3 regions of the Paenibacillus sp. M-152 genome follow, and region 3 is predicted to be linked to each of the others. Evidence: riboswitches for the same ligand, from Rfam matches in the RefSeq annotation. Region 3 holds a riboswitch; each other region holds the start of a gene.
The links. Region 3 has a riboswitch for glycine ahead of EGM68_RS19905 (alanine/glycine:cation symporter family protein). Riboswitches for the same ligand answer to the same signal wherever they lie in the genome.
Positions count from the first base shown of each region.

Region 1: linked by a shared signal. The riboswitch ahead of gcvT (glycine cleavage system aminomethyltransferase GcvT) and the one ahead of EGM68_RS19905 (alanine/glycine:cation symporter family protein) in region 3 are both predicted to bind glycine.
Region 2: linked by a shared signal. The riboswitch ahead of sdaAB (L-serine ammonia-lyase, iron-sulfur-dependent subunit beta) and the one ahead of EGM68_RS19905 (alanine/glycine:cation symporter family protein) in region 3 are both predicted to bind glycine.

Region 1 is NZ_CP034141.1:4,390,872-4,401,366, forward strand. Features, by position in the region: gene EGM68_RS19095 (mannitol-1-phosphate 5-dehydrogenase) at 1-802, opposite strand, end outside; gene EGM68_RS19100 (PTS mannitol transporter subunit IIA) at 799-1,233, opposite strand; gene EGM68_RS19105 (BglG family transcription antiterminator) at 1,230-3,308, opposite strand; gene EGM68_RS19110 (PTS mannitol transporter subunit IIBC) at 3,392-4,870, opposite strand; gene gcvH (glycine cleavage system protein GcvH) at 5,296-5,694, opposite strand; glycine riboswitch at 5,995-6,187, shown strand; glycine riboswitch at 6,188-6,284, shown strand; gene gcvT (glycine cleavage system aminomethyltransferase GcvT) at 6,364-7,464, shown strand; gene gcvPA (aminomethyl-transferring glycine dehydrogenase subunit GcvPA) at 7,588-8,943, shown strand; gene gcvPB (aminomethyl-transferring glycine dehydrogenase subunit GcvPB) at 8,940-10,436, shown strand.
Region 2 is NZ_CP034141.1:526,221-536,715, forward strand. Features, by position in the region: gene EGM68_RS02390 (Ig-like domain-containing protein) at 1-322, shown strand, start outside; gene sdaAA (L-serine ammonia-lyase, iron-sulfur-dependent, subunit alpha) at 434-1,333, opposite strand; gene sdaAB (L-serine ammonia-lyase, iron-sulfur-dependent subunit beta) at 1,323-2,012, opposite strand; glycine riboswitch at 2,224-2,338, opposite strand; gene EGM68_RS02405 (DUF6359 domain-containing protein) at 2,553-4,157, shown strand; gene EGM68_RS02410 (ABC transporter ATP-binding protein) at 4,486-5,517, shown strand; gene EGM68_RS02415 (ABC transporter ATP-binding protein) at 5,495-6,421, shown strand; gene opp4B (oligopeptide ABC transporter permease) at 6,435-7,403, shown strand; gene EGM68_RS02425 (ABC transporter permease) at 7,441-8,340, shown strand; gene opp4A (oligopeptide ABC transporter substrate-binding protein) at 8,384-10,204, shown strand; partial or broken gene EGM68_RS25940 (LysR family transcriptional regulator) at 10,266-10,442, shown strand; gene EGM68_RS02435 (LysR family transcriptional regulator substrate-binding protein) at 10,449-10,495, shown strand, end outside.
Region 3 is NZ_CP034141.1:4,566,146-4,576,640, reverse strand. Features, by position in the region: gene EGM68_RS19935 (thioredoxin family protein) at 1-132, opposite strand, end outside; gene EGM68_RS19930 (beta-glucoside-specific PTS transporter subunit IIABC) at 267-2,123, opposite strand; gene licT (BglG family transcription antiterminator LicT) at 2,349-3,197, opposite strand; gene EGM68_RS19920 (LacI family DNA-binding transcriptional regulator) at 3,432-4,403, opposite strand; partial or broken gene EGM68_RS19915 (IS5 family transposase) at 4,591-5,354, opposite strand; gene EGM68_RS19910 (glycoside hydrolase family 1 protein) at 5,446-6,903, shown strand; glycine riboswitch at 7,072-7,156, shown strand; glycine riboswitch at 7,168-7,263, shown strand; gene EGM68_RS19905 (alanine/glycine:cation symporter family protein) at 7,409-8,827, shown strand; gene EGM68_RS19900 (iron-containing alcohol dehydrogenase) at 8,885-10,057, opposite strand; gene EGM68_RS19895 (carbohydrate ABC transporter permease) at 10,205-10,495, opposite strand, start outside.

The sequences.
Region 1 (10,495 bases), 180 kb from region 3:
GCTCCCCTTGATTCAAGCCGAATCGCTTTACAAGCACCGCTCCTGTTTCCTCCAGCGCCCCTTGGATTGAATCTACCACCTTGGTATCCTTCATGGCCTCCTGGATCGTGGCATAACCTGCGGTATAACCAATATAGGCCGCCACGCAATGCCCCGTATTCACCGTAAACAACTTGCGTTCAATGTAAGGCTCCAGATCCTGCACGTAAAGAATGCCTTCGATTTCTTCATGGTCAGCTGCCATCTGCGAGCGATCCACCACCCACTCGTAAAAAGGCTCTACCTGCACATGCAATGGATCCTCATGATGCTGGATCGGCACAATCCGGTCTACAGCAGCATTGGGGAAATATACCGAAGCCTCTGCCTTGGCACGAGTCGCCTCATCCAGTAGCGCAAAAACATGCTCTTTCAGTTGGGTGCTGCCTCCAATTGCATTTTCGCAAGCGATCACATGCAGCGGGCCTGCCCCTCGCTCCACCCGCCGCGCTATCCCCTCGGCAATACCTGCTGCAATATGCCTGAGGATGCTAACCCCGACTGCGGTCGTTACCAGATCAGCATGATTTACTGCATCCGCTACAGCGGATGCATCTCTGCCGTCAATCGCGGTTACATTCGTTACCGTCTCCGTATCCTTCGTATCATTCGCCAACTCAACAGTATATTGCTTGCGGCGGCGTAACTCAGATACAAGTGTCTCGTTGACATCTGAAAAAACAACCTCATAGCCTGCACGCGACAGAATCAGCCCAATAAAGCCGCGACCGATATTTCCTGCTCCAAAGTGGACGGCTCTCATAGCTCCAGCTCACTTTCGAACAGATCTATAATTTCCTGTGGGATCACCGCGTTGCGAAGTTTGTCCATGTTTTCTTCCTCCGCACATACCACAGCGATACTTGTCAAAATCTCCATATGATCGCCGCCTTGGGCTGCAATGCCGATCACCATGTATGCTTTTTCTTCCCCGAAATCTACGCCTTGCGGGAACTGAACGATGGAGATGCCAGTGGATTGAACAAGTGTCTTAGATTCCTTGGTACCATGTGGAATAGCCAGCCCGTTCCCGATATAGGTGGATACAATCTCCTCGCGTTCAAGCATCTTGTCAATGTACTCAGTTGTAATATGTCCTGCATCCAGCAGGATTTGTCCTGCCATACGAATCGCCTCATATTTGTCTTTGGCGGTTGCGTTCATTTTTATTTTGTCTATCGTCATAATACTCACGGTAGGTTCCTCCCTGTCCCTAATTTACTGTGAAAAAATTCAGCCAGCTCAGTCGATATATAATTGGCAATCTGATCTCTACTACCGTGTTCCAGTAGTGTAATCATGTCTTCCTGCAGCAGTAATGCACTAATCTCGCTCAATACCTCCAAGCTTTCTTTCGGTAACTCACGAGGTCCCAACATCAGCAGAACGCATTCCACTTGTTCGTCTACATCCGCCAACAGCGGCTCAGCCAGCCTATACAAGGCCAGCGAAGGCTGGCGAATATAGGGACTGCGTGTATGAATTAAAGCAACGGAGGTATCAGCAATCACCTGACTACCTTGGCGCTCTCTTTCCATAAGCTGTTCAGCAACAACAGAAGGCTCTGTGACATTTCCCCGCCCTGCCTCCAACATGCATATAGCCTCTATGGTAGCTGGCATATCCATCCCTTGATTTTCCAGTGGATACACTTGAAATTGCTGTACAATGTGCACAATCTCCTCAAGACTTTTCCGTAGACCAGTAAGCCACTCCATGCCCTGGCCGGAGAGTACAGCCTGTTCCTGACGATGATCACTGAGTTGATTGAGTGTAATATGCTGAATGAAATGACGCAGGCGGTCACTCTCCTCTTGCGTCAGCAGCGGGCTGATTTTGAGATACCGATCCGGCTCAAGCGGTAGCTCCACTGTCGAAATGATCAGATCATAATCCTCCTTGGGAATCCGCGTTGCCTCGTACCATGAGGCCCTATCCACGATTTTGATCTGTGGCAGCTCCTTGGCCAGTCTTGTTGCCAGAAGTCTGGAAGACCCAATTCCGCTCGTGCAGACTACGATTGCTCGAACCTCCCGCTGCAATTGTCGCAGCCGCTCCAACGAAGCGCCAAAATGCATGACCAGAAATCCGATCTCTTCATCTGGTACTTCCATTTCCGTCATATCCGCCGCAGCCTTTTTGACCGAGTCGAACAAGCTGCCGTAATCCTTGCGAATTTGCTGAAGGAGAGGGTTGCGGATCGCTCTCCCTTCCCTCAAACGTTTGAATACTGGAGCCATATGGGCAATCAGCCCTTCACGCAGGACACGATCCTCTGCTAATGGTGTGCCTGTCTCTGCCTCTACACGACGAATCAACTCATGAACCGACTCCAGCAGTACAAGATCATCCAGTGGCAGCAAGCGGGTGGAATGATCCTCAGCATCACGGAACAGCAACCCGAAATAACATCGTTCCGGTTCTGGAAATTCAATATCCAGCGCCGCTGACAACTCTGCGCATATACGCTCCACCATAGCTGTGCGCAGCATGATATTCTCCTCTGAATCTGTTTTCGAATACGAGAGACGATGATCCACAACGTACCCAAGGCGCAGACGTGCCAGAGAAACGCAAATTTGAATCAGCAGTTCCATATATTTGCTTTCCACCATGTTTTTCAGCCATTGATCATGAGGCTGCCAGAGAACATTCTCCACGGTTAGCAGATTCTCTCTGCCAATCATCTCCAGCAATTTTTCTGTGACACGTGTTACGGGACGAAGCTCCTCTCGGCCGGAAAACAGATCCGATTCATCCAAATATTCGAGAGCAAGCTCAGAAATCGCCCGTCTTTTGTCTATCTCCCGGCCTGTAATCTCGACACCGTATCCCCGTCTGCGCACAAGCACGAGCCCTCGATCTGCGATCCAGCCTTGTAATTCGTCCAGATCATGACTGACCGTAGTTACTGTGACTCTCAAATCCGATGCTAGCGCCAGCAGCTTGATCGGCTCCTGTGTATCCAGCAGCATGCACAGAACTACAATTTTTCTCTCCTCAGCCGAGTATTCGTCTGACTTCGTATGCAGTAATTGCTCCCGCAGACTTGCAAGCTGAGTCGGGCCGGCATCCACATAGATACCGATCCCTGATTTTTTCTCCAGCTTTACCTCATGAGCCGCCAACCAACACTCAACTGCGCCAAGTTCCCGATGAACCGTCCTTGTGCTGACATTGATCTTCTCAGCAATTTCCCCGGCCGTAACCTCTTGGGGCTGCTCCAAAAGATACTCTACGATGTCAGATTGTCGTTTCGTAATATTCATAAGCGCATACCGTTCCTTCCCAAGCTCTCATCCCTTCCAGCAGGAAATACAAACTGTATACAGCCGGCCTGACTTTATGGGGATTAAGAATCGGATTTTAGCCGTTCAACTAGCGCTTCGTATTCAGGGCTCTTCAGGAAATTGTCAATGGAAATGTGCTCAGCATTCGGGGCTACCGTTTTAGCCCGGTCTGTCAACGTTTTTTGTGTAATGACAATATCCGCATCCTGTGGAATTTCACTGATTGCCGTATTCGTTACCGTAACGCCCACGCCCGCCTGTTTCATTTTTTTGCGCAAAATTGAGGCTCCCATGGCGCTTGAACCCATACCTGCATCACAGGAAAAGACAATTTTATTCACCTCGGATTTATCCTTAAGCGATCGATCTGCGGCAATCTCGGCAGCACGATCGGATGCGCGGTTATCTTCCATTACAGTGGCGTTAGCGCTTGCACCCTTGCTTTGATTTTTCATATCTTTCAGACGGGATGCAGCTTCCTCCAGCCCCTCTTCCTTTTGCTTACCAGTTTTGAGTAATATTGCGGCAACCGCAAAGGATACGACCGCAGCTGCGATTACTCCGCTCAGCATCGGCAAATATCCGCCTTTGGGTGTCATCAGGAAGTAAGCAATGATACTGCCTGGTGAAGGAGCAGCAACCAGTCCGGCACCTGTCAACATAAAACAGAAGGTTCCCACAACGCCCCCTGCTATAGCAGCGAGAATCAGAATCGGCTTCATCAAAATATAAGGGAAATAAATTTCATGAATCCCGCCGAAAAAATGAATAATGACTGCACCAGGAGCAGACGACTTCGCAGAGCCTTTACCGAACAGGCAATAGGCCAGCAAAATACCGAGTCCCGGGCCAGGATTGGATTCAAGCATGAACAAAACGGATTTTCCTGTTCTTGCAGCTTCCTCCAGCGCAATCGGACTCAATACTCCATGATTCAGTGCGTTGTTGAGAAATAATACTTTTCCGGGCTCAATAATGAGATTGACAAGCGGCAGTAGCCCTGCGTTCACGAGGAACTGTACCCCTGTCGACAACACTTGACTGATGGTTTGCACGACCGGGCCGATCGCCACATGCGCTAGTAATGCTAGAATGGCACCGATAATCCCAGCCGAGAAATTATTGACCAGCATTTCAAAACCTGATTTGACTTTGCCCTCAATGGCCTTATCGAACTTCTTCAATATCCATGCAGCCAGCGGACCAGCTACCATCGCGCCCAGGAACATCGGGATATCGGCCCCCACAATGACCCCCATCGTCATAATGGCACCGATCACACCTCCACGCTGTCCGTGAATCATCGTGCCTCCCGTGTAACCGATCAGCAGTGGCAGCAAATAATTTTTCATCGGATCAACCAGTTGTGCAAAACCCTCATTTGGGAACCACCCGGTCGGAATAAAAAGGGCCGTAATTAATCCCCATGCGATAAAGGCTCCCATATTGGGCATAACCATACCGCTGAGAAAGCGGCCAAAACGCTGTACGGCGACACGAGCGCCACCGTTTGAACTGGACTTTGTGTCCACTGTGCTCATATTCATATCCTCCTTGTGAGTAAATAGCATCACTACCTTTTCTTAAAATTCATACTAAATGACAGCGCTATCTTCATCAACGAAATGAAAACGTACTTTCGTCATGAACGTTGATGACAACATTTAAATTTAAAGTAACGACAAGGCATTATACCTGCATAATTCTTCTTAATATGGCCGATAACAATAGAAATTAGTCGAAAAAACACTGTTGTAAATCTGTGCAATTGTATAAAGAGGCTCTCTTCTAAGCCTGCGTAAGCAACGTAAATACGTCTTCTAAAAGACAACAAAAAAATAGCCGCTATGTCAGGCATAGCGACTATTTTATACAAAAACTGAGCGGACTAACGATGCTCTTATTTAATTCAATATCCATATAAAAAATCAGAATAAAGCGCTATTATTTCATGCTGTATTGCTCATTATTGCTCATCCGAAATCAACTGCTCGTACTGCTCCGCAGACAGCAACTTGCCCAGAGCTTCCTCGACATCATTGCTCATCTCTACTTCGATCATCCAACCCTCTTCATAGGGTGATTCATTCACCAGCTCAGGTGTACTTTCCAGAGCTTCATTTACTTTCAAAACGGTTCCCGTCACCGGAGCAAAAAGATCGGATACGGTCTTCACCGATTCAATTGTACCAATCTCCGTCCCCTGTCCAATCGTTGTTCCCGCCCCAGGTAATTCCACAAAAACAATATCACCCAATTGATGCTGTGCAAAGTCTGTAATGCCGATCCGCAACGTCCCATCCACTGTGCGCTGAACCCACTCATGTTCGTCTGTATACCAAAGTTGCTGTTTCACTTCACTCATCCTGCTTCGCCTCACTTCCACATGAATAAAATGCTTTTGATCACCTGTATTAGACAAGTTAAGATTATGACAATAAGAACATCCATGTCAATAATACTAACAAAAATACTCCATACCAACTCATATAGCGCAGTCTATAAAAAAATGATAACTTGTAACAAACGCTTACATATCCTTATTTATACAATAAATGTTTTTAGGTTGTTTTATATGACATTTTTATTGACATTTTAAATGGATTTGCGTATTAATGGGTTATAGTAATTGCTTTTGAAAATACCTCGACAACTGCAAACGCGGATGAACGCGGAGGGAGAGACTACCAAAAAAGATTCGCATAGCTGTTGTCGCTTGTGAGACAGTTGTACACGCGAATCGGGTCAAGTTGTTATCTGCAAAACCGGGTAACATACCGTTGATCCAAAAGGTAGCGCCGAAGGAGTAAACTTGCATTGCAGGTGAATCTCTCAGGCAAAAGGACCTCTGCCGGACGCATCTCTGGAGAGCATCCGTGAAAAGAGCGGATCACCCAAGGGGAAACCTGGTTCACACCGGGGTAACTTTCTGGTATCAAGGACAGAGCTGAAAGAAGAGTATGGACTGCCGTCTATACGTTTCTTTTAGCCTGTCTTTTTTGTTTAGCCGATTACACTGGATAGGAGTGAAAAAATGTCTAATTTGCGAAGAACACCACTATATTCGTCCTACGGGACGCAGCCCGGGGTTCGTTGTATTGACTTTGGCGGGTGGGAACTCCCCGTTCAGTTTAGCGGCATTCAAAAGGAGCATGAGGCCGTCCGACAACATGCAGGTTTATTCGATGTATCGCATATGGGCGAGTTCTTGGTTGAAGGCAAAGAAGCTGAGGCTTTTTTGCAACAGGTAACTACGAATGATGTCAGCCAGTTGGAACCGGGCCAAGCACAATATTCACTCCTGTGTTACCCCGATGGAGGCGTAGTGGATGACTTGCTTGTATATTGCAAAGGACCAGAGCGCTACATGCTCGTTGTGAATGCCTCCAACATCGACAAAGATTGGGATTGGCTCATACGCCACGTACCAGCATCGATTCATCTGGAGAATGTGTCTGATGCGATAGCATTGCTGGCATTACAAGGACCGGAAGCAGCACGTATTACCGCAGCCGTGACAGATACAGATATTACGAATCTGGCATCTTTCCGATTCCATGAGAACGTGCAATTGTTCGGAGCAAAAGCACTTGTCTCGCGAACTGGATATACCGGCGAAGACGGTTTTGAATTTTATATCCCTGCTGAGGAAGCACCCGCCGTGTGGGATGGTTTACTTCGTTGCGGTGAATCGTATAGACTGATTCCCGCTGGACTTGGTGCTCGCGATACGCTGCGCTTCGAGGCACGGCTACCGTTGTACGGACAGGAGTTATCTGCCACAATTTCACCGTTTGAGGCTGGTTTAGGTTTCTTCGTCAAGTTGAACAAAGGAGATTTTATCGGCAGGGAAGCACTGCAACGTCAAAAAGAACAAGGAATTCCTCGCAAGTTGATCGGGCTGGAAATGATTGACCGCGGTATCCCGCGCGCTCATTATCCGGTGTTCGCTGAAGGTCAACACATCGGTGAGGTCACAACGGGTACTCAATCGCCCACCTTGAAGCGTAATCTGGGGCTGGCCCTGGTGGACAGTCGTTTTAGCACCCTATCGACACCGCTGGAGGTCGAAATTCGTGGTAAACGCCTGCGTGCGGAAGTGGTCCCAGCCCCCTTTTATAAACGGCTACGCTGATCTTAATCCTCTTCATTATAAAAAAGCGATCATGTCAGATATAAAATTCTGGATTTTCCAATTAAGACTATGTATTAGCTAATTTACTATCTAAATTTTGCTTTTCGAAAGGAGCCAGAACCTATGAAGCAGCATCGCTATCTCCCCATGACCGAACAAGATCAAACTGAAATGCTGCGTGTGGTGGGCGTATCATCCATTGATGATTTATTCAGTGACATTCCAGAGGCTATTCGATACCAAGGGGAACTCCCTCTTTCCTCTCGGCTCGACGAAAGAGCCTTAACCCGCCACATGACCGAGCTGGCCGGACGAAACGCCAATACAGATACACATGCTAGCTTTCTTGGTGCAGGTATTTATGATCATCATATTCCATCCGTTATCCAACACATCACCTCACGTTCCGAATTTTACACAGCCTACACCCCCTATCAGCCGGAAGTAAGCCAGGGCGAGCTGCAAGCCATTTTTGAATTCCAGTCGTATATTTGCGAATTGACAGGTATGGCGGTAGCTAATGCCAGCATGTACGATGGGGCTACAGCTCTGGCGGAAGCGGGCTCATTGGCCGCTTCCGCCACGCGTCGTAAACAGCTTATCGTATCAAGGTCTGTCCATCCAGAGGCACGTCAGGTATTGGCAGCCTATGCACGCGGATTGGACCTGGACATTGTGGAAATCGGCTGTTCGGATGGCGTAACGGATGTCGATGCGCTAGCAACGGCCGTATCGGAACAGACGGCGGCTGTTTTGATCCAAAATCCCAACTTTTTCGGAGCCGTGGAAAATCTGAAGCCGATGGCTGACCTCATCCATGCGCATCAAGGGCTTATGGTTGTTAGTGCCAATCCACTGGCACTAGGCTTGCTAGAGACCCCTGGTAAGCAAGGCGCGGATATTGTTGTAGGAGACGCGCAGCCACTTGGGATCTCATCCTCCCTCGGTGGTCCGACCTGCGGTTACTTTGCCGTTTCCCAGGCGCATATGCGCCGTATCCCTGGACGTATCGTAGGCCAAACCACAGACCGTAACGGCAAACGCGGCTTCGTGCTGACCTTGCAAGCGCGGGAACAGCATATCCGCCGCGAAAAGGCCACGTCTAACATTTGCTCCAATCAAGCGTTGCTCGCTTTATCTGCATCTGTATATTTGTCTGTCATGGGTAGACAGGGGATCAAGGAAGTAGCCGAGTTAAATTTGCATAAAAGCCGTTATGCGTTAGAGCAATTGCTGAGCTTGAAAGGTGTATCTACCTCGTTTAACGCACCAACCTTTAATGAGTTTGCCCTTAAACTGCCTGAGGGTACAGATATGAGCAAACTCCAGGCCGAGCTGCTAGCTGCCGGATTTATCGCTGGCTACGATTTGGGCCGGGACTATGAGGAACTTGCTGGTCACATGCTGATTGCCGTGACGGAGCAAAGAACCAAAGAAGAGATTGACCAATTTGTACACACCTTGGGGGGATTGCTATGACACACACCGGACAGGATCAGAAACAAGAACTGTTAAAGGAACACGATCAAACGCTCATTTTTGAATTGAGCCGTCCGGGTCGCATCGCTTATTCCCTTCCCGATTGCGACGTTCCCCGTCGCCCGGTGGCAGAGCTTTTGCCGGATTATGCGCTGCGCAGCGAACCTGCAGCATTACCCGAGGTATACGAAGTAGATGTTATTCGCCATTATACCGCCCTGTCCCAGCGCAATTTCGGCGTCGACAACGGATTTTATCCGCTTGGCTCGTGTACGATGAAATACAATCCGAAGGTGAATGAGGATGTTGCCCGTTACGCAGGCTTTGCTAAAATTCACCCATATCAGCCGGAGGATAGCATCCAGGGGGCTATGGAGCTGCTGCATACGCTCCAAAATGATCTGGCTGCGTTGACCGGCATGGATGCCGTCACGCTTCAGCCCGCTGCTGGCGCCCATGGCGAATGGACCGGGCTGATGATGATCCGCTCGTACCACGAAGCACGTGGCGAGCGACGTACCAAGGTGCTCGTGCCGGATTCATCGCACGGAACGAACCCCGCCAGTGCAACCGTCGCGGGTTTCGAAACAATCACCCTTCCCTCTACCCCAGAGGGGCTGGTGGATCTGGATGCGCTGCGTCAAGCCGTAGGCAACGACACCGCTGCGCTCATGCTGACCAATCCGAACACGCTTGGTCTGTTCGAGAAGCAAATCACTGATATTGCCGCAATTGTGCATGACGCAGGTGGCCTGCTCTACTATGACGGCGCAAATTCCAATGCTATCATGGGGATTACCCGCCCTGGGGATATGGGCTTTGATGTGGTGCATCTCAATTTGCACAAAACGATGAGTACTCCGCACGGTGGAGGGGGCCCGGGCGCTGGACCCGTCGGCGTAAAGCAGCGACTGATTCCCTTTCTGCCCAAGCCGCTTGTCGTACGTGATCCGCAGGGTAGGTACCGCTGGGATCGGGAGCAGGGAGATTCTATTGGGCGGGTCAAAGCCTTTTATGGCAACTTCGGCATTCTCGTCCGTGCCTATGCCTATATCCGCAGCTACGGTCCTGATGGCTTGAAGCGAGTGTCCGAATGTGCTGTACTCAATGCCAACTACATGATGCATCGGCTGGCTCCGTATTTTGATCTGCCTTATCCCGGGCATTGTAAACACGAATTTGTCATGTCGGGACGAGGCTTGAAGAAGTTTGGAGTGCGCACGCTTGATGTAGCCAAACGGTTGCTTGATTTCGGTTACCATCCACCTACCATTTATTTTCCGCTGAATGTAGAGGAATGCATCATGATCGAGCCGACGGAAACAGAAAGTAAAGAGACGCTGGATGCTTTTGTCGATACTATGATTCATATTGCGCGCGAAGCCGAGGAGAACCCTGAGCTGGTGCTCAATGCCCCCTATACCACTCCAGTCACGCGCCTGGATGAAACCACTGCAGCTCGTAAACCTGTGCTGAATTGCGCATGTAGTTAAGAATAAATTCAACCCAACAATCCAAAGCATACAAAAAAGCCGGTATCTGTTGAGATACC
Region 2 (10,495 bases), 1.8 Mb from region 3:
CAGCTACGGTAAAGCTAACATTCAGGCGAAGTTCGGCGGTAAGGTGATCAGCGTGCCTGTTGATGTTGATACGCTTAAATATCTGCAAACGGACAAAGTCGCCTTGACTTTGAAGGCAGGGCAGCTGGCTAAGGTTACGGCTACAGCCACGTATAAGGATGAGTCGGAGAAGGATGTTTCCAAGCCGGCTGTCTGGTCCTCATCCAGAATTATCGTTGCGACCGTCAAAGACGGTAACATTAAAGCACAGGGTAAAGGCAAAGCTGTAATTACAGTAAAATATGCTGGTAAAATGACGAAGGTACAGGTAACCGTTCAGTAATCTGTAACCGACTGAAAAGAAAAAGAGCAAGCATACGTCTAGGGACGGCATGCTTGCTCTTTTATTCTTAAGGGACGTACTCGCTTCTTAATACAGAGGAGGTTACCCCAATTATGACTTATCCTTTTTGACCGATGTGTTGCGAGTAAGGGATTCGGTCAAACGCTTGCCGGTCGGTGTCTGGGCCAAGCCGCCTTTGGCGGTCTCGCGGTGCTTTGACGGCATTGCGCTGCCGACTTCAAGCATCACGTCAATGACTTCGTCAGACGGAATGGCGCTGCGCACACCCGCCAAAGCCATATCCGCTGCGGCAAGTGCGGTCACGGCTCCCAGCCCGTTGCGCACGATACACGGAATCTCGACGAGTCCGGCGACGGGGTCGCATATCAGGCCGAGCGTGTTCTTGAGCGCTAGGCCTACGGCGTGAACGGCCTGCTCAGGTGTGCCACCGCGTAGCTCGACCATAGCGCCAGCGGCCATCCCGATGGCTGAACCAATCTCAGCCTGACAGCCTCCCTCCGCGCCGGAAATGAAGGAATTGTTGGCGATGACGTAGCCAATGGCTCCGGCTGCGAACAAGCCGTGCACCATATGCTCATCATCCCAGCCGAACCGCTCCTGCGCACTAATGAACACACCGGGGATGACTCCGCATGAACCTGCAGTGGGCGTGGCGACAATGCGCCCCATGGACGCATTAACCTCCGACACGGAGAGCGCATAAGCCATGGCGAGCGCGGAGGCATCGCCGGAGCAGGTTTCCCCTGTCCGCAGATATTCGGCTAAGCGCTTGCCGTCGCCGCCCGTTAATCCACTGCGGGATACGGTGTCTTGCGTCTGACCACGATGAACAGCCTCTTTCATGACTTCATAATAATCAGACATTTGGCGGAAGATTTCTTCTTCCGTTGAATTCGTCTCTTGTACCTGCTCTTGAATCATCAGGCGGCCAATCGTGGTGGATTCCTCAGCGCATATAGCGCTGATTTCATGCAGATGGCTAAATCGCATCAGATTCAGCTCCTTTTTTCAAATTAATCATTTTAATTTCGTACATATGTGGTAAGGATTGTAGTTTTGCGATTAATTCAGCCGTAGGAGGACTGTCCGTTTCGATGGCTGTAAGTGCTTCTCCATCCCGACCTTTGCGATCCACGTGCATATAGGCAATGTTAATGTCAGCAGCGCCGAGCGCTGAAGTCACCGCACCTAATGTACCGGGCTTATCCGAGTGAAGAAGCACCAACGTAGACAGCTCTCCGGTTAGGTTGACTCGGAATTCGTTGAGCTGCTGGACATGGATGCTGCCACCGCCGATGGAGGAACCCAGCAGTGTGCGCTGATCCTCACCCTTCCACAGCTCAAAACGGACGGTGTTCGGATGGGGGGCGGGTAGTCCGCTGACGGCAAATTCCACGGTCATCCCGGCCTGCTCCGCCCATTGCTCGGCATCTGGAATTCGATGGTCGTCTGTATCGTAATTGAGCAGTCCTGCGATGAGCGCTAGGTCTGTACCGTGTCCTTTGTATGTGTCAGCGAAGGAGCCGTACAGTGTCATGCGAGCACGGTCAGGCTGCGTCCCGAGCCAGTGACGGGCAACGCGTGCAAGCCGCACCGCGCCTGCAGTGTGTGAACTGGAAGGTCCGGTCATGGCCGGACCGATAATGGAAAATACATCTTTGAAACGCATGGTGTGGCCCCCTGTATGTTCTAGTACCATAGTATATGGTATTTCCGCGTTTTTGCGCGGCTATGACGGTTCCTAATGCTGACGTACAATGTGAGCGCAAAAAAGGACAGGATAAGGAAGTTTCCCTTATCTCTGTCCTCGTTACCTGAGAGTTTCGTGCGGTGTCCTTACCGCCTTACCCCTTGGGTGGCTTGCGCTCTCTCCAGAGTTGCGTCAGATGACGATACATGGACCTGAGAGATTATCCGCCAGCCGGGTGTTGGCGTCTTGCTCCTTCGGTGCCGCCAGCGTGTAAGCCCCTGGACAGACTCTCCCGTCATCTTCATTCGCGTATACCGTTCTACATATCTTTCTTAGCGTAATGTATGCCGTGCTCGGTGTCAATCGCAGGGTTCATTTTTTACATAAACAAGCGAGTTTCCGATAAAAGAGATTAAAATTTACATAATTATGGATGAAATCAGGAAGGAATTAGAAGATAGACAGCTAATCTGATAGAGGACAAGTACATTTATGGAATTATAGGAGGGATATTGACGTATGGTAAAAGGCTTGCGGTTCACAGGTTCACGCTTGAAAGGGGTGCTGCATCTGGCAGCGATCGTATCGCTGCTGATCGGGATCTTCGTTCCATTCGGTCAGGTCAAAGCGGAGGGAGCACTGACAGTAGCCGAGGCACTTCAGCGCCAAGGCAGTGGAGGCACAGTGACGGTGGAAGGTTACATCGTCGGACATGCTACCGGATCGAAAACGGCTAATTTTTCTTCTCCGTTTGCGAATGATTTTAACGTACTGATTGCCGACCAGGCCAATGAACGTAGCACGTCTAATCTATTGGATGTACAGCTGACATCAGCGTACAGAGGGCAATTTGGGCTAACAGGCCATCCTGAGCTGATTGGCAACAAAATCCGTGTGACGGGTACACTCGGCGCCTACAATAATTTTGGTGGAGTGAAAAGCCCAAGCGCTGTTGAACTGGTGAACGGAAGCGAGCCGGGTGAACCAGGTGAACCTGGCGAGCCTAATCCTGGTAACCCGGGTCAACCCGGTACTACACTGCCGGATGGCAAAGGTAAAAAGGTGCTGTTCGATAATACGCACGCACAGACGGCTGGGGCAGCAGATTGGGTCATTGAAGGCGCCTTCTCCGACTTTGCCAATGGACTGCGTAATGTAGGTTTTACAGTGGACCAACTGAACCGTCCCATTCCTTTTACTTATGGAGAACAGGCCATAACCTATGATAAGCTGCGCCAATATGATGTGTTCATCATCGGTGAAGCGAATGTTGCCTTTAAGGCATCCGAGCAGGCTGCCCTGCTGCAATATGTGAATAACGGGGGAAGTGTCTTCTTCATCTCCGACCACTATAATGCGGACCGTAACAAAAACCGTTGGGATTCCTCTGAGGTTATGAATGGCTACCGTCGTGGAGCCTATACTAATCCGGCCAAAGGCATGACTACAGAAGAAGCAGCATCACCGGCGATGCAGGGGTTAACTAGCTCCGATTGGCTGGCAACCAACTTTGGTGTTCGTTTCCGTTACAATGCGCTCGGTGACGTGAATGCTACGGACATTGTAGCCGCAGATCAATCCTTTGGCATTACCAAGGGTGTACGCTCGATTGCCATGCATGCGGGATCTACGCTGGCTATTATTGATCCTACCAAAGCCAAAGGAATTGCCTATATCCCTACAGGTACGAATAAATGGGGCAATGCTGTAGACCAGGGTGTCTATAACGGCGGAGGCCGTGCGGAAGGGCCTTATGCTGCGATCTCCAAGGTAGGTCAAGGCAAGGCAGCATTTATCGGTGATTCTTCCCCTGTAGAAGATGCTACACCGAAATATGCGCGTGAAGAAAACGGACAGTCGAAAAAGACATATGATGGTTTCAAGGAAGTGGACGATGCCACCTTCCTGGTGCAAACGGTCCAATGGCTTGCGTGGAAGCAGGACTACACCAAATTATCCGATGTGGCAGGTTTAACGCTGGATCAACCGACGAAGCTTCTGCCGTTTGAGGAGCCTGCGGCTTCCACAGAACCGCAACCCGAGCCTTGGTCTGCTCCAGCAGCAGGCTACAAATGGTACGATCCAAAAACGTTCAAGTCGGGCTCCTATGGAGCGGCTTCGTAATAAACGTAAAGAATTCAGTGTGAGTGGTTGGGTGCTAGTTTGCCGTTTGATCCTCTGTAGGGGATCAAACGGCTTTTTTGTGATGAAAATTAACCTGTGGTTGGTTATTTGATTACATTTTGTGCCAGGAAAGTCGCGCTACTGCTGGATCATTGATTTTTTAAATGATGTTGATAGCATAATCTTAATTGATATATCCATATACTGGTGATAGGATGTATTCAAATTATTCCGACAAAAACGGTATGTAATGTTCATGAGAGGTTTTAAACATCAAACATGGTGAGAATAAGCGGGACAAGACCATGGAGAATGGAGGAAGCGGGCATTGAATATCAAACCCGTGTTGGAGATTAAGGGATTATCCGTATCTTTTCGCATCAAGGATCAATATCACCCCGCAGTCGACCATCTGGATCTGACGGTCAATCCCAATGAAGTGCTGGCTGTAGTCGGAGAATCCGGTTGTGGCAAAAGCGCGCTGGCGCTTTCGATCCCACAACTGCATGACATGGAGCGAACACGTGTCGAAGGAAAGGTCCTTTTTAAAGGCACGGATCTGATCCGTCTCTCCTCAGGGCAAATGAATAAAATCCGCGGAGCGGGCATTGGCATGATCTTTCAGGACCCGCTGACAGCACTTAACCCGTTAATGTGCATTGGTAAGCAGATCGAGGAAAATCTCGATTATCATACGTCCCTATCTACGAAGCAAAAAAGGGAACGTGTACTGGAGCTACTGGAAAGCGTGGATATACCCAACCCCGTACGTGTGTATGAACAGTATCCGCATGAACTTTCAGGAGGGATGCGCCAGCGTGTGATGATCGCGATTGCCATAGCTTGCCGACCCTCTCTTATTATTGCAGATGAGCCGACGACTGCGCTCGATGTAACCATTCAATCGCAAATTCTTGACTTGCTCAAACAGCTTCAACAGGAGACCGGAAGCGGAATTATTCTGATTACGCACGATCTTGGCGTTGTGGCCGAAGTAGCCGACCGTGTGGTGGTCATGTATGCCGGAGAAATCGTGGAAAGCGCAGATGTTTTTGAATTATTTCGGCATCCGCAGCATCCGTATACGCGTTCCTTGCTAGCCTCCATGCCGGGATCGCATACCAAGGGAGAACCGCTGCATGTCATCGGTGGTATTGTTCCCTCCTTGCAAGATATTCCTCGCAATAGCTGTCGCTTTGCTTCGCGTATTCCTTGGATTCAGCAGAGAATGCATGAAGACCATCCCCGATTAAGTGAAATTTCTCCCGGCCATTGGGTCCGCTGTACATGTTACCAGCATTTTCATTTTGAAGATGAGACAAAGGGAGAGGCTGCTCATGGCACTACTAGAGCTAAATGATTTAAAGGTTCATTATCCGGTGCGCGGCGGTTTTTTCCAGCGTGTCGTTGATCAGGTAAAAGCAGTGGATGGCGTGTCGATCAGCATAGAGGCAGGCCAAACATACGGGCTAGTAGGAGAATCCGGCTGTGGAAAGACGACGACAGGAAGAACGATTATCGGCCTGAATAAGCTGACGAGCGGACAGATTCTTTTTAATGGCAAGGATCTTACGGCTCTGAGTCGTAATAACCGCCATCCGCTGCGTAGAGACATTCAGATGATTTTTCAGGACCCCTATTCTTCGCTTAACCCGCGCAAGCGCGTATTGGATGTCATTGCTGAACCACTGCGAAACTTTGAAAGGCTGAGTAATGAGGAAGAACGGCGGAAAGTACAGATGCTGCTGGAAAAGGTTGGCTTGAACGCTGATGCGGCCTACAAATATCCGCATGAATTTTCCGGGGGACAGCGGCAAAGGATCGGGATTGCGCGTGCGCTGACATTAAACCCAAAACTGATTATTGCAGATGAGCCCGTATCAGCGCTTGACGTTTCTGTGCAGGCACAGGTGCTTAATTTTATGAAGGATGTGCAGCGGGAGTTCAAATTGACGTATTTGTTCATTAGTCATGACCTGGGGATTATCCGCCATATGTGCGACCAAATCGGCATCATGTACCGAGGTCGCTTAGTGGAACAGGGGAGCGAGCAAGATATTTATGAGCGTCCACAGCATTTGTATACCCAGCGGCTTATTGCCACCATTCCCAGTATCGATCCTGCGAAACGGCTGGAAAATGCTCAAAAAAGGCAAAAGCTTTTATCCTCTTACAAGTCAGAGCTGCCCAAACATCTAGACGCGAGTGGAAAGCCGTTTGCACTAAAGTCAGTAAGTTCATCCCATCAAGTCGCGCTACCATAAGGGGGGACAGAATATGTGGAAATTTACAATGCGCCGGCTGCTGGTTATGATCCCTCAACTTTTTGCACTGAGTGTGCTTATATTTTTCCTAGCTAAGGCTATGCCAGGGGATGCCCTGACAGGGCTCATCACTTCAACTCCCAATCTAAATCCGGCTTCACTGGAAGAACAGCGACAAAGACTGGGATTGAATGACCCGGTGTGGGTGCAGTATGGGAACTGGCTCGTCCAGCTTGCTCATGGGGATCTGGGCAAATCTTATGTACATAAAATTAGCGTTACCGATTTGATTGGCAGTCGTTTGGGGAACACGTTCTTTCTGGGTGTTGTGATTCTGGTTCTAACGTATCTGATCGCCATTCCGCTGGGAGTACTCAGCGGTCGTTATCAGCATAGTCTGCTGGATAAAACCGTGGTCGGGTATACCTATCTCAGCTTTGCGACACCTCTATTTATACTCGCATTGCTGTTGTTGTACGTGTTTGGGTTCAGGCTTGGCTGGTTTCCAACCAGCGGCAGTGTGGATGTAGGTGTAGAGCCGGGGACATGGTCATATTACGTGAATAAGTCATATCACCTCATTCTACCGGCGGTTACAGGCGCATTGCTCAGTACAACGGCTACGATTCAGTATTTGCGCAATGAGGTCATTGACACACGTCTGAAGGATTTTGTGAAAACGGCGCGTTCCAAGGGGGTACCCGAAGGAAAGATCTATTCCCGTCATATTTTCAAAAACTCTTTATTACCCATTGCTGCTTTCTTGGGCTACGACCTGACGGGTGTGATTGCGGGCAACGTTTTCCTAGAATCTATTTTTGGTTATCCGGGGTTGGGCCAGCTATTTCTTCAGTCCATCACCCAACGGGACTTTTCAGTTGTGAACGCACTGGTCATGATCTCCGGCTTCTTGGCACTATTAGGGACCCTTTTATCTGATGTCATCCTAAGCAAGGTCGATCCCCGCATTCGAATTGAATAGAGAACAAGTCTAGAGAAAAGGAGGGATTATGGTGTCTATGCAGGTGGAGGACGTCTTCTCGCCGGAAATCATTCGTAAATCACCGTCTAGCTGGTCTGTACTGCGTCGTGAACTCGTACGTGACAAAATGGCCTTGATTTCCATTGGATTTGTGGCTCTGTTCTTGATTTTTATATATGCCTCTGTCCTGTTTGTCAATCAGGATGTAGTCACGACGGTCGATTTGGGTGCGATCCGCGAAGCTCCCGGTTCGGTGCATTGGCTGGGTACGGACCGAGCGGGCAGGGATATATTCGGCCAGCTGGTCATTGGGGCCCGCAATTCCTTTACCATTGGCTTTACGATTACTTTGTTATCCGCCGCCATCGGCTTGACGCTGGGCTTACTGGCTGGGTTTTATGGAGGACTGGTTGATAACATCATCATGCGAATCATTGATTTTATCCTGGTGCTTCCATTCTTGATGCTGGTTATCGTATTTGTCAGCATTGTGCCCAAAAGCGGCATAGGTTCCTTTATTTTTATTATGACTGCCTTTTTATGGATTGGAAAAGCGCGCCTGATCCGGGCCAAGGTGCTGTCTGAGCGGGAACTGGACTACGTGCAGGCTTCCAAAACCCTTGGCACACCCAATTGGAAGATCATCTGGTTGGGTGTGCTGCCCAATCTCAGCTCTGTTGTGATTGTTAATCTAACGCTCAGTCTTGCGGGAAATATCGGGATCGAGACCGGGCTTTCCTATCTCGGCTTTGGCTTGCCGGAATCTACTCCGAGCTTGGGGACACTGGTGAGTTATGCGAATGACCCGGATGTATTGCAGAACAACTGGTGGATGTGGTTGCCTGCCTCACTGCTTATATTGGTGCTAATGCTGGCAATCAACTTTATCGGTCAGGCGCTCAAACGTGCCACTGATGCCAAACAACGATTGGGTTAAACCGAAATTCAAGGATAAGGACAACAACAAGGAGGGGTTTACAATGGTTAAACGCTGGAAAAAAGGAATTCTGCCTGTTCTATCTGCCATTTTGGTGCTTTCTTTGGCTGCATGCAGCGGCTCGCCTTCCGCTTCGAATGGAGCAAAATCGTCTGACGGTACAGGTGGATCAGGGGCCGACAGCAAGCAGGTGAATGCGACTGCGCTGGCAAAGGCGGTCAAGAACGATAACCCCCCGATTAAGGGCGGCATCATCAATTATGCACTCGTGTCCGATACCCCTTTTGAAGGTATTCTGAATCCTGTATTTTATGATGGAAATCCGGATTTTGAAGTCTTCCAGTTTTTCTACCCTTCCCTGTTTTCGATTGATTCCAATCTGAATATTGACGATAAAGGAGCGGCGACGATTTCCTTTTCCGCAGACAATAAGGCGGTGACTGTCAAAATTGATCCCAAGCTGAACTGGACAGATGGTAATCCCGTAACGGCAGAGGACTATGCTTTTTCCTATGAAGTGATCGGCCACAAAGACTATGAAGGTCCACGTTATGATAGTTTTATGACCAACATTGTAGGTATGGAAGATTATCACGCCGGCAAGGCCAAGACCATTTCTGGCGTCAAGGTGCTGAATGAGAAAGAGGTTACCATTCATTTTAAGGAACCTAATCCTTCGGTAAAGTCGGGACTTTGGTCCACACCACTGGAGAAGAAGGTATTCCGGAACATTCCCGTAAAGGATATGGCTGGATCTGACCCTGTCCGTAAACATCCGATTGGCTATGGGCCATTCAAAATTAAATCTATGGTCACAGGTGAATCTGTGGAATTCGTCAAAAATGAAGATTATTTCCGCGGTGCGCCCAAGTTGGATGGCCTTCATCTGAAGGTTGTGAATCCGAATGTCATTACTGAGGCGTTGAAAAGCGGAGAAATCGACTGGGCCAGCTATCCAACTACCCGTTACAATGAGGCCAGTAATCCGAAAAATGTACAGTTTCTCGGTCAGGAGGAATTGTCTTATAGCTATGTAGGCTTTAAGCTGGGCAAATTCGATCAGGCCAAGAGTCTAAATATTATGGACCCGAACGCCAAGCTGGGGAACAAGTCATTGCGTCAGGCCCTTGGCTACGCGCTGAATAATGAGCAGGTTGGCAAGCAGCTCTATCATGGGCTTCGGACTCCTGCGACATCCCTGATCCCGCCCGCCTTCAAGGGATACCATGATGTGAATGCGAAGGGCATTGCGTATGATCCAGACAAGGCGAAAAAGCTGCTGGACGAGGCAGGATATGTGGATACCAATGGAGATGGATACCGTGAAGACCCTAAGGGCAAGGAACTGGTGCTCCATTATGCAGCAATGAGCGGGGATGCGACGGCCGAATCGCTGGCTAAGTTTTATTTGCAAAATTGGAAGGATGTCGGGCTTCATGTCGAACTGGTGGACGGTCGTCTGCTGGAGTTCAATTCTTTCTATGACCGTGTGCAGAAGGATGACCCGGGCATTGATATTTTTGGCGGCGCATGGAGTACAGGTACAGATGTAAACCCTAGTGGGCTGTATGGACGCGGAGCCAGCTTTAACTACTCGCGCTTTACCAGTGAAGAGAATGATAAGCTGTTGCAGGAAGGGGTGTCTGTGAAAGCCTTTGACGACAATTATCGTAAAGATATATACAATCAGTGGCAGGCGTATATGAGCGAGGAGGCGCCGATTGTACCGACGTTATTCCGTTACTCATTGGAGGCAGTAAATAATCGGGTAGCCAATTACGATATTACCCGCGGCAAGGAGTACGATGCAGACGCGTTTGCGAATATTACGTTAACTGCGGAAAAAGCAGAAGTAGCCCAATAATCTAAAAAAGCGCAATAGCCTGAAGAAGCGCGAACCGGATTGATCCGATCTCGCGCTTCTTTTGGCCTGTTCATGCAAACATTCTGGGGATTCTCGAAGGGAGAGAAGGAAGACGGAAATACGTCAGCTTCAATACTTCATAGCCGTATGCGAGGAACTGCATTTTACGAAGGCTTCGGAAAAGATCGGTATCTCTCAACCCACGCTTAGCTTGCAAATTAAGGCGCTGGAAGAGGAACTGGGCATGACGCTCTTTGACCGTGCAGGCAAGAAAATCAAAATGACAGATGC
Region 3 (10,495 bases):
GCTCGCTTGGATCTCTTTATCTTTCTGCTGAACTACCTGCTCTAGGTCTTGAAATTTAACTACAGCTGAAATAGCGATACCAATGATAAGCAACACAATGACACTTAACCCGGCGATATATCCTTTTTTCACAGAAATCCTCCTTTTTTTACAATCTCAAACTTACAATATATGATATTTCCATTTTTCGCTGTAACACTTGTCTCATGATGTATAAAAAAGAAGCTTTCCATTAGGAAAGCTTCTTTTAGTCTGAAAGTTAAACGTTAGACTACAACAGTCAATAAGTAATCCTCACGTTTCACTTCAGTTTCCATGGTGTTCAGTACATCCAGGTATTGAGCGGAATTGGTTACGATGATCGGCGTAGTCGTTGTATAGCCTGCCGCCTTAATTTGTTCGATATCAAATTCAAGCAACAACTGCCCTTGCTTCACCACATCACCCTCTTTGACGCGCTTGTCAAAGAATTGTCCTTTCAGCTTCACCGTATTAACACCAACGTGAATCAGAATTTCTGCTCCGTCATTGGAAGTAATACCGATGGCATGTCCGGTCGGGAATACGGTCGTAATCGTTCCGTTAACCGGAGATGTCAGCACACCCTCTGTAGGATCGATCAAGATTCCTTTCCCCATAGCGCCTGAAGCAAAAGCAACATCAGAAGATTGTTCCAATGGCAGCACTTTACCTTGCAACGGACTTACGAGGATTTCCTTTTCGATTGTTACTTCTTTTTTTACGGGTGCTGTTTCTGTTTTTACAGCTTCTTCTTTTGGATCATCAAAGCCCAAAATCATAACCAATACAACTGCGAGTACAAAGGCAACAAGTAAGCCGAGGACAACCCACAAGAATCCAGCTCCAAAATAAGTTGGAAGCGCCAGTAAACTAGGCAGGGAGAAGGATTTTGCAGTCGCTCCACCGGAAGCGATAATCGCGCCCCCAATACCACCAGAAATACAAGCATAAATGAACGGCTTTTTCAATTTCAAAGTTACACCATAAATCGTAGGTTCAGTAATCCCGAATACAGCTGCCAGTGTAGAGGAACCAGCCAAAGCCTTCATTTGAGTATTTCGTGATTTCAGGAATACCCCCAGTGTTGCACCAGCTTGAGAAAGTACGGCTGCTGTAAGCATTGGAAGCATCGTGTCATAACCCAATGTTTGAATATTGGACAGCATAATAGGAACGAAGCCCCAGTGTACGCCGAAAATAACAAATACTTGCCAGAACGCCCCGGCAACAGCCCCGGCAATCAATGGGCTTAAATTGTATACCCATGTAAAACCGTTCGCCAAGCCTTGACTAATCAGGTTACCGACTGGACCAAAGGCCAAAAACGTCAATGGAACAACGACCAGCAGTGATAGCATAGGTACGATAATGTTTTTAACTGATTGATGAACAAAGGAATTAAACCAGCGTTCCACATAGGATTGTACCCATACCGCGAGAATAATTGGGATTACACTGGAACTGTATTTTATCAGAATGATTGGAATCCCGAGAAAAGCCAGTTTTGCCGGATTGTCCACCGCTGCAATAACATCCGGGTACACGAGTGCTCCAGCAACTGCGACTGATACAAAGGCATTGGTCTTAAATTTACGGGACGATGTAATAGCTAGGAATATAGGCAAGAAATAAAATACGCTGTCCGAAGCGGCATTCAGAATGAGATACGTACCGCTTGCAGTATCAATCCAATGGAGCGACGCAATTAAGGCCATAATCCCTTTGAGCAAACCTGCTCCGGCAAGAGCACCCAAGAGAGGGGAGAAAATGCTGGAAATGATATCGACCGCTTTGCCGAGAAAATTCGTTTTTTCGGAAGATTCTTCTTTTTTCGCATTTGGATTATCCGCATCCTGCAGATTTGTTTCTGCCATCATATGCTCAAAGACTTGGCCTACATTGTTACCGATGACCACTTGGAACTGTCCGCTGCTTTCCACCACTGTAATGACACCAGGCGTAGCTTCCAGTGCAGCTTTGTCCGCTTTTGTGCGATCCTTTAATTTAAATCTCAAGCGTGTAGCGCAATGAAATACCGAATTGACATTCTCTTCGCCGCCAACGAGAGTCACTATTTTTTTGGATAGCTCTTTATCACTCATGTTCAGAACTCCTTAAGTGTTATTCTTGCTACTGATAGGATTTACCGTTTACAGCTGTTGCTAAGATGCGCCGGCGTGCATCTTTATAACCTTGTAAACAAGAAAAACCTAAACTCGTGGTGAAAACGACGCACTCCTTCTATGAGGGAACGTTGATTTCACCATCAGTTTAGGTTTTGCCTGCCTTACCAGTCACAATCCATGAACGATGAGGATATGAAATTTTTAGCCTGATATGTTATTACGCTCAGTTACCCGATGAATGTGAATCGTTAGATATACATATTCATCTTTGCTTAAATATTGATCATATGTTTTTTCTAGATATTCATTAATTTTTTGGGTACAAGCAAAAGCTTCGGTATAGGTTTGCTTTACCTGGTTGTACAAAAATTCTTCACCACTGTGAATAACCTCTTTGCGAATCACTCGCATTGCAAAATATTGCAAATGGGTCAAAAATCTCGAATAGCTAAAAGAAGACTCATCCAGCACAATCCCATAATGATACGTAATAATGTTCAATATGTGTTGGACAATCTCGGTCATTTTCAGTGTAGCCTTCATCTCGTTACCGTCGATCCGTGCATTCACCATATGCAATGCAATAAATCCCGCTTCGTCTTCGCCCAATTTTACACCGAGCGTATTTTCTATTTTTTGCAGAGCATCCAGTCCAACTGCAAATTCTTTTTTGTAAAAGCGTTTAATTTCATACAGCATCGCGTTTTTGAGTGCTAATCCTTTTTCTTCCCGCTGTATGGCAAAATGAATATGGTCGGTCAATGTTAAATAAATGTTATCACTTAACTCCGTATCCAGCACTTCTGCTGCATGGGTCACGATTTCATTCACGACCTCCAGATGAGACACGGGAATATCGTTCAGCAGCTCAGTTAGTCTGGCCGTGAACTCGTTTTCATTTAACATGAAAATCTTATCTATTTTATGATCATCGACTGGGTCGCCAGCCACCTTTTTGAAGGAAATACCTCTTCCCATGACGATGACCTCTTTGCCTTTATCGTTTTTAGTCAACAGGACGTTGTTATTGAGCACCTTCTCAATAATCATTGAAGTTCCCCCCTCCCATCCTTTACCAATAAAAAATGCCCAAGCACAATTCAATACTATTGTTAGCAATAGCACTCAATTGAACTCAGGCATTGCCCGCATCACCGGTCACAATCCTTCGATATAGTGCTATTGTAGCACAAAAAAAAGCGATTTCAACATATTTTATTCTCTTTCGACAAAAAATATTTTATATTAAGGCCCATTTGCCTAGTTTGCGAGCCAACTGTGCTCTTAAGTGGTTGTACGCTCAATGAGGCTGTACTCCAGTGAATGAAGCTCCATCTGGCGTCCAATCAGCTGAGGAGAAAGCATGAAAAAAGCATTTTGTGCCTGAGCCATTATGGGATTTTGAACCGTTGTAATTCCCATCGTGTGCGCCAGCTCCGTGTTATCAAACCCAATAATCGCCAGATCTTCTGGTACCTTCAGCAATTGTCTGCGCGCTTCGCAGAGAATGCCCACTGCTACATAATCGTTTGCACACAAAATAGCCTCCGGAAATTCCTCACGATGCTGTAATAAATTGCGCACAACCTGTTCGCCGTCACGAATGTTATAAATAGAAGAATAGTTCCAGTGCTGCAACACTGGCAGATTGTGTTCACTCATGATCTGCTCATAAGCACGTTGTCTGCTGTGAGTATTGATGCTGCTCGGACGACCAAAAGCATTGGCTATACGTGTATAACCTTTTTGTATCAAATGTTTGAGCGCTAACATATATCCTTCATACTGATCCATTGCGACGGAGCGAATACCGGTATGCTCCATTCGTTGCCATGCCACGATCGGTCCATATTTGCAATAAGTACTCAAAAAATCAGTGTCATTCACGCAGGAAATGATGACCAGCGCATCGACTCTTTTTCTTTTTAAATCCTCGAAAGCTTGAAGCTCTTTCTTTTTGTCTTCTCCCGAAGTATAAATAATGGTTTGAAATTCATATTGTCCTGCGATTTCTACAAAGCTGTCCAGAAATGCCAGAACAATTTCATTAATAGTTGATGTGATGATACCAATCTGAAGCGTTTGGCCCTTGGATAAAGAAATCGCATTCCGATTAGGAACATAATCTAATTCCTGCATGATTTTTAAAATTTTAGTTCTGGTTTCGTGGCTTACATGGGGGGACTGATTTAACACTCTGGATACCGTAGCTTTGGAAAAGCCCGCCAGTTTTGCAATTTGATCAAGATTCGACATGATGCTTCTCCTCACCTAAGAAAAAAATACTTGACATGAAACGCGTTACAACAATTAGGATGCTTATGAGGGCATTACGTCTATTTTAAAGCATCTATCGGTGCATTTCAAAGGATAACGGTCACCGTTAGTTATTGATTCGCATTGCAGCACCTGATGGGTTATTGACTAGGGCGTGTCTTCAAACCTAAGCAAGCCATACGAGAATGGAAGCCAGCGTTAAAAAAGCCTGGAAAGTGCAGGCTAATTTATCATAGCGAGTAGCAAGTCGACGATATTTTTTCACCTTGTTAAAAAAGCATTCCACCAAATGACGCTCTTTGTAGAGATCGTGGTCGTATTTCGGTTTCACCCGCCGATTTTTCTTCCCTGGGATCACCGGGATCGCTTCATGCTCTTTCAAAAGAGATCGGATAGCGTTGGTGTCATACGCCCGGTCAGCTAAGACTTGCTTCATGGTTAGTTCAATGGTTTGGAGTATTTTGTATCCCTGGACAGAATCATGGGCCTGTCCTCCCGTCAATTCGAAACGAAGTGGATTTCCCAACGCATCAACCACGGCATGAATTTTCGTGCTTAGTCCCCCTCGGGATCGTCCGATTGCTTGCTTGTCTTGCCCCCTTTTGCGCCTGATCCATGCTGATGGACCCGCACGATCGTGGCATCAATCATTATGCTTTCTTCGTCGAGATCAAGCGAAACATGCTCTAGAACCTTATCCCAAATCCCTGCTTTCTGCCAGCGCCGAAAGCGAGTATATACCGATTTCCAATGGGGAAAGGTGTCTGGTAGATCCCGCCATGGGGCACCCGAACGAGCGACCCAAAGCATGGCATTTAACATCCATCGATTGTCCACAGTAGGACGTCCTCCTTGTGGTTTACGTTCGGGTGGAAACAGCTTTTGAATTAGCCGCCATTGTTGATCTTGGATTTCGTATCGTGTACTCATCTACTTTATTTAACCTATTTAAGCTTTGTTAAACAGTTTGAAGACACACCCTAGAGTGAAAACATTAGATAAGAAAAGAGGTTTTTATACCATGACGAAGACGCTAAAAGGATTCCCGCAAAACTTCCTATGGGGCGGGGCAACTGCAGCCAACCAATTGGAAGGTGCTTTTGACGTAGATGGAAAAGGCCTGTCCAGCGCAGACATGATAGCCTATGTACCTAAGGCAGAACGTAAAAACGATCATGCTATAGAAATTTCGTCTGAACGACTGGAGGACATCTTGGCAGGGAAGGTAAACGCCCGTTTTCCAAAGCGTGAAGGAGTGGACTTCTACCACCGCTACAAAGAAGATATTGCTTTGTTTGCAGAAATGGGCTTTAAAGTATTCCGGATGTCCATCCACTGGTCGCGGATTTTCCCGAATGGATATGATGCCGAGCCGAATGAAGCAGGATTGCAATTTTACGACAATGTATTCGATGAGCTGCGCAAGTATGGTATTGAGCCGTTGGTAACATTGTCACATTATGAAACACCGCTAGGTCTGACACAGAAGTATAATGGCTGGTTGGGACGCGAAGTCGTAGATCATTACGTAAAATATGCCGAAACGGTATTTACACGCTATAAGGATAAAGTAAAATACTGGCTGACCTTTAACGAAATCAATGTCATGACTATGAGTCCGTTTACTGGCGGCGGTGTGGTTATTGACCGTGTAGGAAACAAGCAACAAGCGATATATCAAGCATTGCACCATCAATTTGTAGCAAGTGCACTGGCGACCAAACGGGGACATGAGATCATTCCGGATGCTCAGATCGGCTGTATGCTGGCTCGCATTGAAAGCTACCCACATACGTGTAACCCAGAGGATATTCTGAAAGCACAGCATGAAAATCAAATGAATCTGTTCTTTACGGATGTGCATGCTCGTGGGGAGTATCCCAACTATATGAACCGCTATTTTGTAGAAAATAATATTGTGATCCAGACAGAACCCGGCGATGCTGAAATTTTGAAAAATAATACGGTTGATTTTATCTCATTTAGCTACTACATGACCTTGACCGTATCGGTAGGTCCAGAAGGAGAAAAGGCAGCAGGGAACCTGATTGGCGGTGTGAAAAATCCGTATTTGCAGTCCTCCGATTGGGGATGGCAGATTGATCCGATCGGCCTGCGTGTTACACTAAATACGTTTTATGACCGTTACCAAAAGCCGCTGTTCATCGTGGAAAATGGCCTGGGTGCGTACGATAAGGTAGAAGAGGACGGCTCTGTGCATGACACGTATCGCATTGATTACTTGCGTCAGCATATTGCCCAAATGAAGGAAGCCATTGCTGACGGTGTTGATCTGATTGGTTACACCAGCTGGGGTCCTATCGACCTTGTGAGCATGTCTACTTCCGAAATGTCCAAGCGCTACGGATTTATTTACGTTGATTTGGATGATGACGGTAACGGAACGCTCCAACGCTCCAAAAAGGACTCATTTAACTGGTATAAAAATGTGATAGCAACCAATGGTGAAGAATTGTAATTCTATATCGTTTTGGGCGGGTACAGCAGAGAAAATCCTTAGGATGCAATCTGCTGTACCCGCTTTTTGTATAGACACCCTATTAATTTGTCAGAGGGCTTCACAAATTTTTCACTTGTAATACGCTGAAAGTTTTCTGTATAATAAATAAAAATTTCATATGTCTGGTTGATGTTTGCGGGAGATGGAACGAAAGTTCCGACCGAAGGGGCAAAACTCTCAGGTGCTTAAGCTGATTTACAGCAACAAGCAGGGACCGTAAACGGACAGAACTCTGGAGAGACCCTTAATTGGGCGCCGAAGGTGCACCGCAGATTATTATCTGCTTAAACTCTCAGGCAAAAGGACAGAGACGCGAATAACCTGTGACAGGGAATACTCTACGCTTTTAGAGATAAAATCCTGTACAAATTGGTTTGTTTTTCGTGCCTTTAACCTCTCCAGGAGTCGAATCAACGGATTTGACTCTTTTTTGTTTTTTAATATGCTGGAGGAGCGGGTTGAAATGAATTTGGTACATTTATTAGAAACAATTGACAGTTGGATGTGGGGAGCGCCGCTTCTAATTCTCGTCATGGGCACTGGGTTGTGGCTAACGATCCGTCTGAAGATGCTTCAGATTATTCGATTGCCCTTAGCGCTCAAGCTAATTGGTAAAGCGCCGGACGAAGGCAGCGGGGATGTCAGTAGCTTTGGAGCATTGAGTACGGCACTCGCAGCTACTGTAGGTACGGGAAGTATCGTCGGTGTCGCAACAGCGATCAAACTGGGTGGGCCCGGTTCATTATTCTGGATGCTGGTTGCAGCTTTTTTCGGGATGGCAACCAAATATGCGGAAGGGTTATTATCCGTTAAATACCGTGTTAAAGACCGGAACGGACAATTTTCGGGTGGACCGATGTATTATATTGAAAACGGGCTTGGCCGCCGTTTCAAGCCGCTGGCGATGTTGTTTGCCTTTTCTGGTATTCTTGTAGCACTATTTGGAATCGGTACTTTTCCGCAAGTAAAGGCTATCGTTTCTTCTACGGAAAGTAGTTTTGGCGTGCCAACAGTAGTTACAGCAATCATTATTTCCGTGTTGACGGCTGTTGTTACGATTGGAGGACTCAAAAGTATCGCCAAGGTATCCACAAAGATTGTTCCATTCATGTCGGGGCTCTATATCGTGGTTTGTTTAATCGTACTCATTAAGTTTGCAGGAGAGCTTCCTCATGCGATCGCACTAGTATTACAAGGGGCTTTCTCGACAACATCTGCGACGGGTGGATTTGCCGGAGCCACGATTATGCTGGCGATGCGAAGCGGAGTTGCCAGAGGGATCTTTGCAAATGAAGCTGGTTTGGGAAGTGCGCCAATCGCAGCAGCAGCAGCTAAGACGAAATGGCCCGCAGAACAAGGACTAATATCCATGACGGGCGTTTTTATCGATACGATGATTATTTGTAATTTGACAGGATTTACATTGCTGGTTACGGGAATATGGAGTGGAAATGATGATGGAGGTCTGATGACTCAACATGCGTTTTCCAGTGCCTTTCCGGCTGGAGCAGAGCTCGTGACGATTAGCCTTATTTTATTTGCGTTCACAACGATACTTGGCTGGAACTACTACGGGGAACGCTGTGTTGAATATTTGCTTGGGGTCAAGTGGATTAAACCATACCGTTATCTGTTCATCATACTGGTTGCCGGAGGCGCGTTCATCAAGCTCGATGCCATCTGGCTGCTGGCAGATATTTTTAACGCAATGATGGCTTTTCCGAACCTGATTGCACTGCTCGGCTTGTCAGGCATTGTCGTTGCAGAAACCCGAACCTATATGAACTCTTTGTACCCTAATAAGAAAAAGGGCATTCTTGCAGGTGCCAATGTAGGGGCGGCTATCCAAGTAGAAGAAAAAGGACAAACGATCAATTCATAAATAATAAAAGGGAGTGCTCTCAGCCATCACAGGCTTGAGGACACTCCCTTTTAATTGTTATAACGATGCACGCAAAATAGCTAAAATATCTTCCTGTTTCAGCTTTTGATAATTACCGAAACCTCCGTGCTCCATTTCACGGGCCGCAATGCTTGCGATGTTTTCCAATTGTTCATCATTAATGTTGTAATCGGCCAGGGTAGAAGGGGCACCAAGACTTGTCCAGAACGCACTTAGACGGTCAATACCTTCCAAGGCAATTTCTCTGTCAGTTTTACCTACAGTGTTCAAGTCGAACATACTGAGCATCAGCCGCTTCATGCGTGCAGCGTCCTGATCCACTGTATGTCTCATCCAGTTGGGAAACAGAATCGCTAGACCGCCAGCATGAGGAATATCATATACAGCAGATAGTGCATGTTCAATGGTATGCGAAGCCCAATCCCCGAAGTAGCCCATTTGCAGCGTACCGTTCAGGGCAATCGTCCCAGCATATAATATCGTTTCGCGATGCTCATAGTTGTGCAAATCCTCCAGCAGCTTAGGTGCCGTTTCAATCACGGTTTGCAGCACAGAAAAGCACATACGATCTTGCAGCGGTGTATTTTTAACATTGTGAAAGTACTGTTCAAAGACGTGGCTCATCATATCCACCATGCCATAAACCGTCTGATCACGTGGCACAGAAAAGGTGTTTTTCGGGTCCAAGATGGAGAATTTAGGATGCGTCACCGCGCTGCCCCACACGTATTTTTCGTTCGTTTCCCAGCTGGTGATGACAGAATCCGGATTCATTTCCGAACCCGTGGCGGCGAGTGTAAGGATGGTACCGAAGGGCAAAGCCTGGATTGGCATATGTTTTTTGTTGATAATATCCCACACATCGCCGTCATATTCAGCCCCTGCTGCGATGGCTTTGGTGCAATCAATAACGCTTCCGCCGCCAACTGCAAGCAGGAAGTCTATCTTTTCATTTCGGCAAATCTCGATGCCCCTCTTAACGGTAGACAAGCGCGGATTGGGTTCAACGCCCGACAATTCATGAATGTAGAGGTGCAGAGGCTCTAACGCGTTTAATACCTGGTCATACAAACCATTTCGCTTGACACTTCCGCCTCCATATACCAGCAAAATGTTTTTGCCGTAATTCAACAGCTCTTGCTGCAATTGTTCAATTTGATTGTCTCCAAAAATTAATTTGGTGGGATTATAATATGTGAATTTGTTCATCTGGAAGGTTCCCCTCGGTTCATAGTTCATGTTCAAATTGTAATCTCTTATCTTGACTAGCTCGTTAATATCTGACTTGGCCATGTAAGATATTTGAAATGACGATTAACAATTATATATGAAAAGAATAAGGGGAATCAAGTGAAGCTAATCTTTGATCGCTCCAGCGGCAAGATCGGAAATAAACTGGCGGCTGATAAAAAGAAACAAAATAATAAGAGGGAGTACAGCCAGCAGGGTGCCAGCAATGACCATCGCATAGTCCGTATTGTAAATCCCGTTCAACTGGGACAATGCAATCTGGAGCGTAAATTTGCGCTCATCCGTTAAAACGATTAACGGCCATAAGTAATCATTCCAAGCTCCTATAAAGGTAAATGCGCCGAGAAAAGCGAACGCAGGTCTTAAAATCGGCAGTGCTACATTCCAGTACAGCCG